Regions from separate parts of the Arthrobacter sp. NPDC056691 genome, predicted to be linked through region 1. Evidence: riboswitches for the same ligand, from Rfam matches in the RefSeq annotation. Region 1 holds a riboswitch; each other region holds the start of a gene.

Region 1 (3,902 bases):
GAATCCGCTGCCTTGAGCGCCCCGGGCCGCAAGGCCCGCCGCGCGGCGAAAACCCCGTACGCGAGAAGGAACGCGACACCGAACCAGCGCACCACGGCGAGGAGCACCGGCGCACCCTGGATGAGTGCGCCGATCCCCGCGACGCCGGCCAGAATCAGCAGCGCGTCACTGGCGAGGCAGACCAGGACCACCGGAAGGACAGCCTCACGTTTGAGTCCCTGCCGCAGGACAAACGCGTTCTGGGCTCCAATGGCGACGATGAGGCTGAGGCCGGCTCCGAGCCCGGTCAGAAAGGGAAGCATTCTTCGAAGGTACGACCGTCAAATCTGAAATGCAATTCACTTTTTTTACAGTTTCATTAGAATATCTTCATGGAACTCGATCAGCTCAGGGCGCTTGCCGCCGTCGTCGACCACGAGACCTTCGACGCCGCGGCCAGCGAACTCCGCCTCACCCCCTCGGCCGTAAGCCAGCGCATCAAGGCGCTCGAACGCTCCGTGGGGAGCGTGCTGGTGCGGCGCCTCAAGCCGGTCCGGCCAACGCCGGCTGGCGAGCAGCTCCTCCGTTCGGCACGCCAGCTCCTGCTCCTCGCCGACGAGGCGGTCCTTGCCCTGCGCAGGCCGGAGACCACCGGGGAGGACGACGGCGGACGGCCCGGCGCCGGGCGGCTGCGGGTTCCCATTGTGGCCAATGCGGACTCGATCGCGACGTGGCTGCCGCCGGCCTACCGGGAGATTGCGCTCGGCGGCCGCGTGGCCCTTGAGCTGTTGCGCGACGATGAGCACGCCACGGCCGACCTGCTGCGGTCCGGCGATGCCGTCGGTGCGGTCACCGCGGATCCCCGGCCGGTACAGGGATGCACCATCCGGCCGCTCGGCACGATGGTGTACCGGGCCAAGGCGTCGCACAAGTTCGTGGCCAGATGGTTCCCTGGCGGGCCCACTCCGGAGGCCCTCGCCGCGGCCCCCGTCATGCAGTACGACCGGAAGGACACCCACCAGCTCGCTGTCCTCGCACGGGTCGCACCGGACGCCACTCCCCCGCAGCACTTCATCCCCGACTCAGTCCAGTACGTCGAATCGATCCACGCCGGCCTTGGCTGGGGCATGGTGCCGGACCAGCAGGACCCGGCGAACTTTCTCGTGGAGCTCGACCCGGCATGGAGCGAGGACCTGCGGCTCTACTGGCAGGTTTGGACGCTGGACTCGCCGGGCCTCACGGAGGTGACAGACGCCGTCGTCCGCGCCGCCCGGATCCTGCCGCCGCACCGGAAGTAGGTGGAGCGAAATTATGCGGCACGCTGCTCCCGGCCCACCCGTATTCCAGTTGGGGCATCAAGCGCAGCAGCGGCGGGTGCCGATGCACCCGCCGCTGCTGTGTCCGGTTGCCGCCGGTCAGGCGGGCATCCGCTGTTAGGCGTTCACCCGCACGTAAGTGGAGCCGGTGAGCCAGGAGGCCGGGTGCACGATGGTTTCGTTGACGCCGTTCATGCCGCTGCTGATGGCCTGGCCGCCGCCGATGTAGACGCCGACGTGTCCGCCGCTGATCATCAGGTCACCGGGCTGCGGGGAGGAGACCGGAGTTCCGTACTGGTAGAACTGCGCGGGCGCGAGGTCACCGACGGACTTGCCGACGGAGCGCAGGGCCTGCTCCACCAGGACGGTGCAGTCCTGGGTGGCACCAAGCTGCGCCCTGGCGGAGGCCACAATGGCTGCGCCCGCGCCGCTGGCTGCCGGAGCGGTTGCTGTTGCCGGGGTTATCGACGCGGAGGCGTTGTAGATTCCCATGCCGGCGGGCTCCGGGACGGCCGGGGCTGCAGGAACGGCCGGAACTGCAGGGGCCGCGGGAACAGCAGGGACCGCGGGGACCTCAGGCACTGCGGGAGTTACCGGCCCTGCGGGAGCCGCGGCCGCGCCGGGCCCCGGGATGAGGATCTGGTCACCGGGGTAAATGACGGAGGCCAGGGACAGGCCGTTCTCCGCGAGCAGTGCATCGAGGCTGACGCCGTGGCGTGCCGCGATGGCGCCGAGGGTGTCGCCGGGCGCAACGGTGTGCGACGCGCCTGCAACAGCCGATCCTCCGTCTGCCGGAGCCGGGACTGCCGGCGCAGGGGCCGGGACTGCCGGAGCCTGCGCCTGGGTGGGTGCGGCGAGCGCCTGGCCCGCGACGGACTTCACAGCAGCAGCGGCCGGGGCCGGGGCGGACTGTGCAGCGCCGCTGGCCGGAATCTCGGGCGCGTAGGCACCTGCGTGGGCAGGTGCCCCCGCGCCGAAGAGGAGTCCGGAAGCGACGGCGGCGGCGGCCGCCGGCTTGGCAACCGAGGCGGCATTGGACTTGAAGGAATACGACAGGCCCTGCAGGGCGATGGACGTCGTCGGGGTGGCGCGATGGCGCGCGGGCGTGAACTTACGTGACATGGTTGATGTGCCTCTCCCATGCCTGCGGGGTTAGCTGTCGGGTTCGGGTGGGAGTCACCCGGTCCTGCCCGCTGCTGGGCGCAGCGCCTGGACTTAACCCCTAGGCCTTGGCGCGCAAGGCCGGTACTAAGGTGGTTCCCCCGTCCCTGCCTGTTGGTGATAGCGAACGGATCCCGGTCAGCGGCAGGGCTCGGCATTCTGCCCGGGATGCCCTGAGCGGAACCAGGGCACCGGCCGAGGCTACCGCACCCCCGCACCAAAAGTCACATTTCGGTAACGGCGGCGGTTGAATAAGCAGTTGAGGAACCAGTGCAGGAGGGTGCAGACCCCAACACCCTACAGGGCCTTCACCGCGCCCAGCACCTTCGTCAGGGACTCCTTCGCGTCGCCGAACAGCAGCGTGGTCTGCGGCTCGAACATGAGGTCGTTCTCGATCCCGGCGAACCCCGGCCGCATGGAGCGCTTGAGGAACACCACCTGACGCGCGTCCGCCACCTCGAGGATTGGCATCCCGTAGATCGGCGAGCCGGCCGTGGTCTTCGCGGCGGGGTTCACGACGTCGTTCGCGCCGACCACCAGCGCGACGTCGGCGGTGCGGAACTCGGAGTTGATCTCGCCCATTTCCTTGAGCGATTCGTAGGGCACGTTGGCCTCGGCGAGCAGCACGTTCATGTGCCCCGGCATGCGCCCGGCCACCGGATGAATGGCGAAGTCCACGCGGGTGCCCCGGGATTCCAGGGCCTGCGCCAGCTCTGCCGCGGTGTGCTGCCCCTGCGCCACGGCGAGCCCGTAGCCGGGAACGATGATCACGCGCTGCGCGTAGCCTAGCAGCACCGCCACGTCCTCCGGGCTGGACGAGCGGACCGGACGGTCGCTCACGGCCGTGGATCCCGCCGTCGAACCTCCCCGGAACGCGCCGAACAGGATGCCGGCCACGCTGCGGCCCATGGCCGCGGCCATCGCGCGGGTGAGGATGGTGCCTGAGGCGCCCACGAGCGTGCCGGCCACCACCAGCAGCACGTTCCCCAGCACCAGGCCGGACGCCGCAACCGCCAGGCCGGTGAACGCGTTGAGCAGGGAGATGACGATCGGCACATCCGCGCCGCCCACCGGCAGCACCAGCAGCACGCCCGCCGCCAGGCCCAGCAACAGGAGCAGCAGCGCCAGGACCAGCGAACCGCCCGTCACGACGGCGGACGCGGCCCCGACCGCGGCAAGCAGGACCGCCCCCATGAGCACCGGCAGGCCGGGGAACACCACGGGACGGGTGGTCATGAGCTCCTGCAGCTTCGCGAACGTCACGGCCGAGCCGGCGAAGGACACCGCCCCCACCAGCAGGGTGAAGGCGACGGCGACACGCACCCAGGCGTCCTCCGCATGCGGCAGTTCCAGCAGCGCCACGAGCGCGGCGGCGCCGCCGCCCACGCCGTTGAACAGCGCAACGAGCTGCGGCATCTGGGTCATCTTGACGCGCCTGGCCACGGG
Region 2 (3,902 bases), on a different contig from region 1:
TACGGCAACCCGATTCCCGGCCTGGCTGCGCTCGGCGGGCCGCCCGCCCGCCCGTTCTCGGACGGCGTGGTGAACCTGCTGGATGCCATGACTGGCTACGGCCCGGAATCCAAGGTCACCGTCAGCCGCCTGGCGGAACCCATCCAGGTGGAGCCGGAGCTGCTGCTCCAGCTGGATGAAGGGGGGATCCGGCCTGGCGCCGTCGTCTCGCTCGAACGCGTGGGGGAGTACATCTCGGTCCGCGTGCCCGGGTTTGAGGGTGCCCTTGAGCTCCCGCCGGAAGTTGCCGCGCACGTGTTCGTGCGCCTGGACTAGCTCCCAACGGGCCCGTGGGCCGGGTGCGGCTTCCTGTCTGACATCTGCAGGCAGGATGACCTACCACTTTTGCACAGGGAATATAACGGAATTATTACTGCGCTTCTTTAATCGCCTATAGTTAAACGGCAACGCCGATACTAAAGCGTTACCTGATCTGGAGCCGAACCTTGCCAGCAGATCAGTAGTACGAGTCACCCACTGGCAGGGGCGGGGGAACCACAACCGGCTGTTTCAACAGCCTTGGGGTGAAGTCCGCAGCAGCAAGTCTTTTCCGCAGAAGGAATCCTCTCGGGATACCCCTGTGCCGGAACGGCTTGTTACGGCGGACCGGGTCCGAACTCTCTGACCCGAATCCGACAGCTAACTTCGCAGGCTATCCAGAGAGGAAACAGTACTTGTCCATGCAGAATGCCCGGGGCCGCCGCCGCGCGACCGGTCCCGCTCCGGAGCCGCGCCTCGCGGAGGCCATTGCCGCGGACCGTCCCCGGGACGCCCAGCGTGAAGCGCGCCGCCGCCGGGGTCCCTTCCGGCAGGTTACGGATTTTGCCTCGGCCAGTGGCGTGGGGCAGAAAGCCGGCGTAGTCCTCGCTGCCACCGGCCTGCTGCTGACTGTTACTGTCCCCGCCACCAGCCCTGTCCTGGCCGCCGGAGAGCCGGGAGGGGCGTCTGCGTCCGCTGCCTCGGCCCAGCCGAAGGTCTCGGCTGAAGCGGCAGCAAAGATCGACTTCAGCCGCACGTCCGTCTCCACCACCGGCGACCCGGACGGAAAGCTGAAGCAGCTCCTCAGCGCCCAGTCAGCCGGCAGCATCAGCCGTTCGGCCTCGGTGGGTACCCTGGGCGGCCCGCTGACCACGCTGGTCAGGTCCTCGCCGTTCGGTTACCGGGTCAGTCCGATCACCGGCGGCGCCGGCGAGTTCCACCGCGGCCAGGATTTCGCTGCCCAGTGCGGCACCCAGGTGCTTGCCGCGGCCAGCGGTAAGGTCACCTTTTCGGGATGGCACCCCTATGGGGGAGGCAACCGCGTGGTGATCGATCACGGCAACGGCCTGGAGACCACGTACAACCACCTGTCGTCCTCCAGCGTCCAGGTTGGCCAGAAGGTCACCCGGGGCGAAGTTATCGCCCTCAGCGGGACCACGGGCGCCTCCACGGGCTGCCACCTCCACTTCGAGGTGATGGTCAACGGGGACGTCGTTGATCCCCTCGGCTGGCTCTGAGCCACGTCGAGCGAGCACTCTCATTCCTGTGACACGCCGTGACCTGAATGTGACATTGGCTCCGAACTGCTGTACCGTCTAAACCGCGTCAACTTTTCCGAAGTTGACGCTCTTGAGTGGATTGCCTAACTCTGCCACCGCTCAAGGTCCGTTCGCATTACATCGTCTGGCAGGGGCGGGGGAACCAATTTTGGTCTTCGCAAGAAGGCCTTGGGGTTAAGTCGCAAAGCTTCCCAGGAAGCGGAGCGGCCGGGTGACTCCCATCCGAATCCGACAGCTCACCTCGCAGGCATTGGGAGAGGCTACCTTCGTGTCTTCACGCCACAATGCCGCGCGCCACCGCGCGCAAACGGTTCGTATGAACCCGTTGGACTCCGTGTCCAAGGCGGTTAGCGCCAATGCCGGCACAGTAGGTCGCCAGGCAGCTGTTATCGCAGCTGCTTCAGGACTCATCCTGAGTGTTGGCATGCCTGCCAACGCAGCCGACGCCAACATTGGTGTTTCCGCCTCCTCGGAGACCGGATCCCAGGCCGCACAGCTTGCTGTGACCGCCGCGCCCACCGCCACTGTCTCTTTCGAGCGTCCTGCTGTCACCACCGTGGCAGCCCCGGTCGCCGAAGCCATCGCTCCGCAGTCGAACGATGAGAGCCAGACGGCCGATGCAGGCCAGGCCGGCGACGAGAGCGCCGGTGCGGCCAAGGCCGTCACCGCAAAGTCCACTGATGGTGCGGCCTCCGCAGCAGCTTCCGGACTGGCAGCAATCGCGTACACCGGCATCGGCAGCCCCTACGTCTGGGGCGGCACCACGCCCAGCGGCTGGGACTGCTCCGGCTTCACTCAGTGGGTTTACGCACAGGCAGGCATCAGCATTCCCCGCGTCAACGCGTGGAACGCCATGAAGCCCACCTCCACGCCTGCTCCCGGCGACCTGGTCATGCAGAACGGCGGCGCCCACGTGGGCATCTACGTCGGCAACGGCATGATGATCAGCGCGCTGAACCCCTCGCAGGGCACTCTCCTGCACGCGGTGTCCGCAACGGGCACGTCCGCTTTTTACACCCTTCGCTAAAAATCCGATTCGAGGCGGGCCGGCTTACCCCCAAGATGCCGGCGCGTCGATAACCCACGGCCTGCTACCGCGGTCTGTGGAACACGAAAGAGAGAAACTTTAATGACTACACGTGCGACCATTGCACGGCACCGCGCCGAGGTCACCAAGACCAACTCGCTGGCTGTCATTGCCAAGGCCGTCGGCGACAACGCCGGTGGCATGGGCCGCCAGGCCGCAGTTATCGCTGCTGCTTCGGGTCTTGTCCTGACCAGCGGCATCGCCGCCAACGCTGCTGAGGCCAACGTTCAGCGCGAATCCGTTCCGGCTTCCACGCTGGAGGTCCAGTCCGCTGCGCCGGCCACCATCTCCGCTGCTTCCAGCATCGCCATCTCCTACGAGAAGCCTGCTGTTTCCACCGCGCCGGCTCCCGTTGTCGAGGCTCCCAAGCCTGTAGTCAAGGTCCAGGAAGCCACCCCCGCGGTTGACGCCGCTCCGGCTGCTGACGCAGCACCGGCAGTCCAGGCCACCGCCGCCGTCGAGACCGCTGCCCCGGCAGCGCCGAAGACCACGGCTGCCAGCGGCCAGGGTGCTGCGATTGCTGCGGCTGCCTACGCACAGCTGGGCGTCTCCCAGGACTGCACCGCGCTGGCCACCAACGCACTCGCCGCCGTGGGCATCCACTACCACGGCTGGCCGGCAGGCTACCTGTCCCTCGGCCGCACCGTCAGTGCTGCTGAAGCCCAGCCGGGCGACCTCGCCTACTACCAGAACGGCGGCATGGGCCTGGCCCACATCGCTGTGTACGTCGGCAACGGGCAGGCCGTCCACGGCGGTTGGAACGGCGGAACCACCGCACTGTTCAGCGTGAACGTCGGCTCCGGCCCCGTCTTCATCCGCGTCGGCGGCTAAGACACCCCAAAGCATTACGGAAGGACCCCCGCCAACTGACGGGGGTCCTTTTTTGCCTTGCGTCCGCATGAATTTTTGGTGACACGCCATGACGATGCTTGTGTTCGATTCGCTCATCTGCCTACTGAGTGTTTACTCTTATGGTGTCGATCCATAGCCCGGACATGCAGAGGGCAGCCGGCCCTCGCGCCTCTGCCGGGTGCGGCCGTGAAGAGGTATGTGCATGCGCACACTCGTTCTGAATGCTGGATATGAACCGCTGGCGGTAGTGACCTTCCGCCGGGCGCTGGTCCTTGTGCTCACCGGAAAGGCAAGCGTGGTGGCCGAAGGCGACGATCCTGTCGTCGGGCCGCAGGACATCATGGGCCGTCCGTCCGTGATTCTCCTTAACCGCTACATCCGCCCCC
Region 3 (3,902 bases), on a different contig from region 1:
CATGCTGGAAACCGTGGAGAGCGCCTTCGCCGACCTGCATGAACGCTATGAGGAGGTCCGCAGCTACTGGGACGTGGACGGCGAGGGCGCGGCACAGCTCACCCCCAACCGCATCCGCGATGTCTGGCGCACCCTGCTTCCCCACGTAGACCGTAAAGTGGATGATGACTGGGGATGGGCGGCCGAACTCCTGGCGGCCCACGGACTCAAGCAGACCGTGCAGCTCGCCGGACTGCTCAGCGCCAACCGGATCACCGAGGTCCGCAGGGCCCTGGACCACCGCTACTCCCCCGGTCCCGACCGCCTCCTGGATGACCTCCTGCTGTGGCAGTACGGCACCAAACATATCGACCTCACCGCCGAGGCGCCCGACGCCGTTCCCCACCCGCGGCGCGACAGCCTCCTGCGGCGGCTGAAGCAGATCGAGCGCTACCGCCAGACCAAGAAATAGAGTTCCATGAAGCCCGAACAGCTCCAGTCCGTCCGGGCCACTCTCCGTTCCCCGCGGCGCCTCAAGACCGAGGCCCTCGCCGGACTGGTGGTGGCCCTCGCCCTCATTCCGGAAGCCATCGCGTTCTCCTTGATCGCCGGCGTGGATCCCCGGATCGGGCTGTTCGCCTCCTTCACCATGGCGGTCACCATCTCCTTCGTTGGCGGCCGGCCTGCCATGATCTCGGCCGCAACAGGCGCTGTCGCCCTGGTGATCGCGCCCCTGATGCGCAGCCACGGGCTGGACCACCTGATTGCCGCGGTGATCCTCGCCGGGGTCTTTCAGATCCTGCTCGCCGTCCTGGGCGTCACCCGGCTCATGCGGTTCATCCCGCGCTCGGTGATGGTGGGCTTCGTGAACGCGCTTGCCATCCTCGTGCTCATGGCCCAGCTGCCGGAACTGATCGGGGTTCCCTGGCCCGTGTATCCGCTGGTCGCCGCGGGCCTGCTGATTGTCGTCGGCTTCCGCAGGATCACGACGGCGGTGCCGTCACCTTTGGTGGCCATCGTCCTCCTGACGGTCCTCACCGTGGTGGCCGGGATCGACGTGCCCGCCGTCCAGGACAAGGGCCAGCTGCCGGAAAGCCTGCCCACGCTGTTCATCCCTCAGGTGCCGCTGACGTGGGAAACCTTCCAGACCATCGCACCGTTCTCGCTGTCCATGGCGCTGGTGGGGCTGCTGGAATCCCTGATGACGGCCAAGCTTGTGGACGACATCACCGACACCCGCTCCAACAAGACCCGCGAATCCTGGGGCCAGGGCGTGGCCAACATCGTCACCGGGTTCCTGGGCGGCATGGGCGGCTGCGCGGTAATCGGGCAGACCATGATCAACGTCAAGGGCTCCGGCGCCCGGAGCCGGGTGTCCACGTTCCTCGCGGGCGCCTTCCTGCTGGTGCTGGTGGTCACCCTGGGCGACATCGTGGGTCTCATCCCCATGGCGGCGCTGGTGGCGGTGATGATCTTCGTCTCGGCCATCACTTTCGACTGGCACTCTGTTGCACCCGCAACGCTGAAGCGGATGCCCAAATCGGAAACCGCCGTCATGCTGATCACCGTGGGCACGGTGGTGGTCACGCACAATCTGGCGATCGGCGTCGGCGTCGGGGTTTTGGCGGCGATGGCGATGTTCGCCCGCCGCGTGGCCCATTTCGCCACCGTCGACCGTACGGAAGTGGAGCTCAACGGCCGGACGGTGGCCACCTACACTGTGGACGGCGAACTGTTCTTCGCCTCCTCCAACGACCTCTACACGCAGTTCAACTACGCCCGCGACGCCGAGCCGGACATCGACAGCGTGGTGATCGACCTGCACGCCTCGCACCTGTGGGATGCCTCCACCATCGCCGTGCTGGACTCCGTCACGGAGAAATACCGCAGGCACGGCCGGGAGGTGGAACTGATCGGCCTCAACTCGGCCAGCATTCAGATGCGGGAACGGCTGGCCGGCAAGCTCAACGCCGCAGAGTGAGGCTCACCACACCAATCAGGCCCCGCCCCTCTACATGACGCGGGCAAGCCGGAAGTGAACGACACGGCGCCGTTACCTTAATGTGACATTGAGCGATGCCTCCCGTACGGTGGAAAACGTGCCTTTTTCACCGATAGGGCACTCCCGCGCTGATTGCCTAACTCTGCCGCAGCCCGAGGAACCAACCGAAGACCCATGTCCGGCAGAGACGGGGAAACCACTTTTCGGCCCGCTTATAGCGGGTCTTGGGGTGAAGCCGCGCAGTTCCTGACCACGCTCAGGACCGCGGCCGGGTGCCTCCCATCCGAATCCGACAGCTCACCTCGCAGGCATCGGGAGAGGCTTCTTCATGTCGTTCCGCATTATTTCTGGCCGCCGTGCTGCGGCCATCCTTGCCGCCTCCGGGCTGGCCTTCACCGGCAGCGTCGCAGCCAACGCCGCGAACGTTCCGGCCCAGCCGGCGCAGGCACCGACCGCCGCGGCCGCCAGCCAGGTCCAGGCTCCGCTGAACGCTGCCTCCAGCGTCAGGATCGAGTTTGAACGCCCCGCGGTCAAGTCGGCCCCGGCCCCCGTGGCGGCAACACCCGTCGTCGAAAAGCCGGCAGTAAGGAAGGCCGCGGCACCTGCAGCCGCCACCGTCGCTGCCGCGCCCGTTGCTACCGCGGCCCCCAAGGCTGCAGCTGCGCCGGCCGCGGCCGCACCGAAGGTCACCGTCAAGGCTGCCGCTCCGGCCCCGAAGGCACCCGTCAAGGCTGCCGCGGGCGTCAACGCAACCATGCTGGCGTCGGCCTACGCCCAGATCGGCATCACGCAGGACTGCACCGCCATGGTGGAGAAGGCCCTCGGCGCGGCCGGCATCCCTGTGGGTGACCTCGCGCCCATGCAGTTCCTGAACCATGGCGTGGTGGTCTCCACCCCGCAGCCCGGCGACATGGTGGTCCAGTCCGGCCACGTGGCAATTTACGCGGGCGCCGGCAAAGTCATCAGCGGCGGCATGAACGGCATCAACGCCACCATGGCCCACCCGCTGTCCTGGCTCACCGCCACGGGCCCCGTCACGTTTGTTCGCGCGGCCTAGCAGAACTGAAGAAACCGCCGTGTTCCGCTGCCTTGGGGGCGGCGGAACACGGCCATCCCCCAAGGTGCTCCCACCTTTCTACAAGGATGGTGGGAAACACTGGCTGTGCCTGATGAAAGACCGCAGTCTCCGGCTGCGAGTCAGGATCGCCGGGTCCGGATTGTCCCCCATGCATTCCGGATCCGGTGCCTGGGGAACCGGATGAGCTCTTAGCCCCTGACCGTGCGGTTCCGCCCCTGCGATTTGGCTTCGTAGAGGGCAACGTCCGCGGCCGCGATCACCTCGTCGAGATCGGCCGTTTTCGCGTTGTAGGTGGAAATGCCGTAGCTGACGGTCGGCATCCGCAGCAGCTCCGGGATGTGCAGCCCTGCCAGCCTCCTGCTGATTTCACTCGCAATGATTTCCGCGCTCTTGGGGCCCGCGCCGGGAAGCAGGAGGATGAACTCCTCGCCGCCGTAGCGCCCGGCGACGTCCGTGGACCGGACCGATGCGCCGCACGCCTCGGCGAATGCCTGCAGTGCAAGGTCGCCCGCCGCGTGGCCGAAGGTGTCATTGACCGACTTGAAGTGATCCAGGTCGGCGAGGATCAGCGAGCCGCCGCTGTTGGCGGCCTTGCTGCGTTCCAGCTCTTCGGCCGCCGCCTCCAGGAAAGCTCCCCGGTTAAGGAGGCCCGTGAGCCCGTCCTGGGTGGCGACCGTCCGCAGCGCCCGCGTCTGCTGCTCGGTGCTCAGGCCCGCCATGCTGAAGGAAACCACCACCAGCAGCACCATGGTGACCATGGTGGTCACCGCCGACCCGAAGTAGGTAGTGAAAACGGGACCGTTTGGCCCCTGGATGAGGAACACCACCAGGCGGCAGGAGTAG

The links. Region 1 has a riboswitch for cyclic di-AMP ahead of ACFRAU_RS20295 (LysM peptidoglycan-binding domain-containing protein). Riboswitches for the same ligand answer to the same signal wherever they lie in the genome.
Region 2: another riboswitch for cyclic di-AMP. It lies ahead of ACFRAU_RS13705 (C40 family peptidase); the one in region 1 lies ahead of ACFRAU_RS20295 (LysM peptidoglycan-binding domain-containing protein).
Region 3: another riboswitch for cyclic di-AMP. It lies ahead of ACFRAU_RS11940 (hypothetical protein); the one in region 1 lies ahead of ACFRAU_RS20295 (LysM peptidoglycan-binding domain-containing protein).

Annotation. Positions count from the first base shown of each region.
Region 1 is NZ_JBHTXX010000031.1:15,377-19,278, reverse strand. It holds gene ACFRAU_RS20305 (LysE/ArgO family amino acid transporter) at 1-302, opposite strand, end outside; gene ACFRAU_RS20300 (ArgP/LysG family DNA-binding transcriptional regulator) at 372-1,277, shown strand; gene ACFRAU_RS20295 (LysM peptidoglycan-binding domain-containing protein) at 1,413-2,417, opposite strand; cyclic di-AMP (ydaO/yuaA leader) riboswitch at 2,424-2,592, opposite strand; gene ACFRAU_RS20290 (NAD(P)(+) transhydrogenase (Re/Si-specific) subunit beta) at 2,754-3,902, opposite strand, start outside.
Region 2 is NZ_JBHTXX010000015.1:80,754-84,655, forward strand. It holds gene ACFRAU_RS13695 (metal-dependent transcriptional regulator) at 1-315, shown strand, start outside; cyclic di-AMP (ydaO/yuaA leader) riboswitch at 467-708, shown strand; gene ACFRAU_RS13700 (M23 family metallopeptidase) at 720-1,535, shown strand; cyclic di-AMP (ydaO/yuaA leader) riboswitch at 1,648-1,841, shown strand; gene ACFRAU_RS13705 (C40 family peptidase) at 1,912-2,604, shown strand; gene ACFRAU_RS13710 (NlpC/P60 family protein) at 2,707-3,495, shown strand; gene ACFRAU_RS13715 (HNH endonuclease) at 3,719-3,902, shown strand, end outside.
Region 3 is NZ_JBHTXX010000012.1:63,375-67,276, forward strand. It holds gene ACFRAU_RS11930 (GTP pyrophosphokinase family protein) at 1-451, shown strand, start outside; gene ACFRAU_RS11935 (SulP family inorganic anion transporter) at 458-1,960, shown strand; cyclic di-AMP (ydaO/yuaA leader) riboswitch at 2,105-2,306, shown strand; gene ACFRAU_RS11940 (hypothetical protein) at 2,310-3,038, shown strand; gene ACFRAU_RS11945 (GGDEF domain-containing protein) at 3,248-3,902, opposite strand, start outside.